2 regions of the Paenibacillus sp. LPE1-1-1.1 genome follow, and region 1 is predicted to be linked to the other one. Evidence: a T-box and tRNA genes for the amino acid it is inferred to sense, from the RefSeq annotation. Region 1 holds a T-box; the other holds one or more tRNA genes.
What was found. A T-box is a leader RNA that pairs with one kind of tRNA and senses whether it is charged. The one in region 1 lies ahead of tyrS (tyrosine--tRNA ligase), so its partner is inferred to be a tRNA-Tyr.

Region 1 (2,460 bases):
TGCTCGAAAAAGTTATTGTCCTCAATGCCAAGTACCGCATTGATTACCTGTGGCGGCAAATCATCATATGTAATAATCATTCGGTCCTCAGACGTTCTTAGCTGTCCGACAAGTGAATCATCATTGAAGTAAACGAATCCGGTAATGGCATTTTCGCCGACTTTCTCTTCAATAACGGTTCTTGGTCTTACTTCTTCATTTTTCACGAGGGCAGCGACATAGCCGGTAACGGCGCCGCCTGCCAGCAAGCCAATGAAAATTCCGAAATATACCATCCATTTTACTGTTATAAAAGTTACGATTCCGAATGTACGCCATTTGCTTCTTTTGGCCGGCGTTTGTTGACGTTCTTCTTGCATTTTTTTGACTCCTCCTCCAAATTGCACACCCATTATAACATAAATCGTCAAAGTAGCGCATTCTTTAACCGCATTGACATCCTAAGAATGCTATGGTATAAATTCAATAATGTTTATCCAATCAATGCTTTGAAGGGCATGAGTAGACTGCGAATCGTCATTGCAGAGAGCCGGTGGGTGGTGTGAACCGGTATGCGCCGTATGTTGAATTACCGCCTGGAGCTAAGTGAAGGAACCGTAGCTGATGAAGCTTCAGTGCATACAGGGCCAAAGGCCTCTGGGTGGCTGAGCCAGCCGTAGTAGTTCACTTCGGAGACCGTCTCCGTTATCAACAACGAAGTGAGAGTACTTCTTTCGTTTTTCTATAAAGAAGACGTACTCTAACGAGGGTGGTACCGCGAGCTAATCCTTCTCGTCCCTTGGGGCAAGAAGGATTTTTTATGTCTATATAGACGCATACGAGGGAGGAAAAGTTTTATGGTGAAGTGGGAAAGTTTAACGCTGGAACAGCAAAATGAGGTTGAGCGCCAACTGGCTGTCATTCGGCGCGGCGTTGTCGAAATCGTTCCGGAGGATGAATTGAAGAACAAAATAGCGAATGCCGTCGCAACAGGGACGCCGTTGAAAGTAAAGCTTGGCTTGGACCCGTCTGCGCCGGACATTCATATCGGCCATACCGTGGTTCTTCACAAGCTGCGTCAATTCCAGGAGCTAGGCCATCAGGTTCAGCTTTTAATCGGTGATTTCACGGGAAGGATCGGCGACCCTACGGGAAAATCGGAAACGCGCAAACAGCTGACCGAAGAAGATGTAAAGCGAAATGCTGAAACCTACCAGAAACAAATTTACAAAATATTAGATCCGCAGAAAACAAAGCTATACTACAATTCAGAGTGGCTTGCGCCTCTTAATTTTGCAGAAGTAGTGAACTTGGCGGCAAAAGTAACGGTAGCGCGCATGATGGAGCGCGATGATTTCACGAAACGCTTTACGACCGGCCTGCCAATCAGTATCCATGAGTTTTTCTACCCGCTTATGCAAGGCTATGATTCCGTAGCTCTTGATTCGGATATCGAGCTAGGCGGCACGGATCAGAAATTTAATCTGCTGATGGGCAGAACGCTGCAGAAGGAATACAGCAAGCCTGCACAGGTTGCCATTACGACTCCGTTGATCGAAGGCTTGGACGGCGTGAACAAGATGAGCAAAAGCTTGGGTAATTACATCGGCATCGACGAAGAGCCGAATCAGATCTATGGTAAATCGATGTCCATACCCGATGAATTGATGTTTAAATACTACGAGCTTGCAACGGATATGAACAATGGGGAGCTCGAAGCCTTGAAGACTGGGCTGGAGGAAGGTACCGTACATCCGCGTGATGCGAAAATGCAGCTCGCAGCGACATTCGTCCGAATGTACCATGGCGAAGAGGCAGCCAAGTCAGCGGAAAACCATTTTATTACGGTGTTCCAGCAGCGTGCGCTTCCGGATGAAATCGAAGAGGTGAATCTCTCTAAGGAAGAACTGTCTGATGGCGGCATTAATATCGTGAAGCTGCTTACCGTGCTTGCGCTGCAAGCTACCAGCAGTGAGGCTAGACGAAGCGTACAGCAAGGCGCCGTTCGTATAAATGAAGAGAAAATTACAGATATCAATGCTAATGTTACCCCTAAGGATGGCGATGTCCTTCAAGTCGGCAAACGAAAATTCGTAAAAATTAAATTAGCTTAATTGTTCTAACAAAGCTTGTTGAATCGATAAAATTCAACAAGCTTTATTTTTTTAGAAACAAATAGCTTGTTTCAAACGTAATAAATAACGGAAGTATTAACAGGTTTTGGATGAAGTGAGAGGAGGAGGAAGTTGGAGACGCTATTTTTGTCTTGTCTAATCGGCGGAATTCTTTATGCACTCGTAAGCGTTATTTTTGGAGATTGGCTGGGGCAGGCGTTAGACGGTGCGTTTGATTTCTTATCATTAGACGGTCACTCATGGCTGTCGCCGACTGCGCTTGTAGGCGGGATAACCGTGTTTGGAGGGGCTGGCGTTATGCTGCAGCGCTACACCGCATGGGGATCAGCGGCAATTGTGACGGCAG
Region 2 (2,460 bases), on a different contig from region 1:
CCCGTCAACCGCAATGACCGCTAGTGTATAACCCAAAAAAGTCGCACCTGCATCCCCCATAAATATCCGGGCAGGATAAAAATTGTGCACCAAAAAACCAAAGCATGCGCCTGCAACGATTATGGCAAGAATGGCGGTACTCGGCTGCCCTTTGATTAAGGCCACGGTCAAAAGCGTAAGCGCGGATAACGTGCATACGCCCGAAGCCAGTCCGTCAACGCCGTCTATAAAATTGATCATATTGATCAAGGCAAATACCCAGAGCATTGTCGTGAGCCAGGAGAGCCAGTCCGGAAACGATAAAAACAAGCTGGTAAACGGATTCGCGATACCCGCAATTTTGATGTGAAAAAAAGTCGGTATCGATGCCGCACCCATATAAAGAATCACGCGCGGCCACACCGGAAAGTCTTTCCCCTTTGCTTTAAAAGCATCATCTAGGAGTCCGACGACAACGAGCAGGGATCCTCCGGAAACAATGGTCCAGGTCAGCGGAGTGAAGCCTATAAAAATAAACATAGCAATTACGCAGCCAACAAAAATAGCCGCTCCCCCCATTAGAGGAATCGGCTTATTATGTATCTTCCTTTGATTTGGACGATCTACAAAGCCAAGACGCAGCGCAAAGACCCGTAGCGGAGGTACGCTTGCAAATACAATCGCAAAGCTAATCAAAGCCGCCAGTCCATATACCATTGCAACTACCCCTTTTTCTGTTTAATTACCTTGTGTATACATTGTTCCCTTATATCGATAAAATACAAGAAACAAATCATACCTATTTGACCGAAATCAGCATTCATGGTAATATTTATCCATAGTTTACTTATCGGATTAATGTATTATTTGCTCTCACCATTATGTAGTCGAAAGAGGAGTGCGCTCATGCCGAATATCGTTATTATTTCCGGAAGCCCAAATGCTTCATCACGTTTAAACGGGATCACGCAGTATGTTGAACAGCAGCTTATTGAGAAAAATATTGCCGTAGATCTTATTACGGTCGTATCCTTGCCCGCTGAAGATCTTATTCATGCAAAGTTTGGCAGTCCCGCAATAGTAGAGGCCAACAAATTAGTTGAGAATGCCGATGCTGTCATCATTGCCAGCCCTGTTTACAAAGCTTCCTTTACCGGCGTTCTGAAAACGTTCTTGGATCTGCTCCCGCAAAAAGGGCTAGACGGTAAAATAATTGCCCCATTGTTTATAGGCGGTACCATCGCGCATCTTCTCTCTATTGACTATTCCCTTAAGCCGGTACTCGCATCCATGGGCGCCAAAATATATGTAAGCGGCGTTTATGCGGTCGATTCCCAAATTAATCGTACCCAAGAGCCGAATGAAGAACCTGTCTTTGAAATTAATGAAGAACTTACGCTTCGATTAAACGAAACGGTAAATGAACTCGCGCGCGAGCTTACTCTCCGCAGTAAATAGCTTTGATAATTAAAAAAAGGTGCATGCTTGAGACATTATCTGTCCCTAATCGCATGCACCTTTTATTTTGTGTTCGATAAAGTCAAAAAAAACCGTGAATCCTAGGATCCCGGTTACGATGTCATTGTTAGAAAAAATGGTGAGTCATGTAGGATTCGAACCTACGACACCCTGATTAAAAGTCAGGTGCTCTACCAACTGAGCTAATGACTCATGATGTGTAAAAAAACTGGTGGAGGATGATGGATTCGAACCACCGAACTCAGAGAGAGCAGATTTACAGTCTGCCGTGTTTAGCCACTTCACTAATCCTCCATGCTATTACCTATTTTCCGTATTAACGAAAAATAAAGTGGTGGCTCGGGACGGAATCGAACCGCCGACACGAGGATTTTCAGTCCTCTGCTCTACCGACTGAGCTACCGAGCCTTACTTTAAAGAAAAATGGCGGAGCTGACGGGATTCGAACCCGCGGTCTCCTGCGTGACAGGCAGGCATGTTGGGCCACTACACCACAGCTCCAAGTGGATCCGGTCATCAAACCGAATAAGTAAATATGGTGGAGGATGACGGGATCGAACCGCCGACCCTCTGCTTGTAAGGCAGATGCTCTCCCAGCTGAGCTAATCCTCCAGATGTTACGTTAAAAAGGTAATGGTAGCGGCGAAGGGGATCGAACCCCCGACCTCACGGGTATGAACCGTACGCTCTAGCCAGCTGAGCTACACCGCCACGCTTGTCCCCCGAATAATTGTCGTTTGCAGCGTTCGGGGACGCGTGCAAAGTCAGAACATTACGCCCTGAAAACTGGATACGAAAGTTTAGGTTTGCTGAAACCTTTTTAGCTGCTGTCTGCCGGATGTATGGGTCCGGGGCAAACTTAAGCGTATGCTTACGATGTAAGTTTGCTTCTCAAACGTTTTAGGATAAGCCCTCGACCGATTAGTATTCGTCAGCTGCACACATTGCTGTGCTTCCACCCCGAACCTATCAACCTCGTCGTCTTCAAGGGGTCTTACATAC

Region 2: it has a tRNA-Tyr gene. The T-box ahead of tyrS (tyrosine--tRNA ligase) is inferred to sense a tRNA for this amino acid. The anticodon was not compared.

The regions. Positions count from the first base shown of each region.
Region 1 covers NZ_JBEGHY010000001.1:401,873-404,332, reverse strand. Annotated here, with positions in the region: gene MRBLPE1_RS02035 (transglycosylase domain-containing protein) at 1-359, opposite strand, end outside; T-box leader at 480-782, shown strand; gene tyrS (tyrosine--tRNA ligase) at 840-2,093, shown strand; gene MRBLPE1_RS02025 (protease) at 2,226-2,460, shown strand, end outside.
Region 2 covers NZ_JBEGHY010000034.1:24-2,483, reverse strand. Annotated here, with positions in the region: gene MRBLPE1_RS23210 (glycosyltransferase family 4 protein) at 1-696, opposite strand, end outside; gene ssuE (NADPH-dependent FMN reductase) at 886-1,437, shown strand; tRNA gene MRBLPE1_RS23200 (tRNA-Lys) at 1,575-1,650, opposite strand; tRNA gene MRBLPE1_RS23195 (tRNA-Tyr) at 1,668-1,752, opposite strand; tRNA gene MRBLPE1_RS23190 (tRNA-Phe) at 1,791-1,866, opposite strand; tRNA gene MRBLPE1_RS23185 (tRNA-Asp) at 1,883-1,959, opposite strand; tRNA gene MRBLPE1_RS23180 (tRNA-Val) at 1,995-2,070, opposite strand; tRNA gene MRBLPE1_RS23175 (tRNA-Met) at 2,093-2,169, opposite strand; partial or broken rRNA gene MRBLPE1_RS23170 (23S ribosomal RNA) at 2,360-2,460, opposite strand, start outside.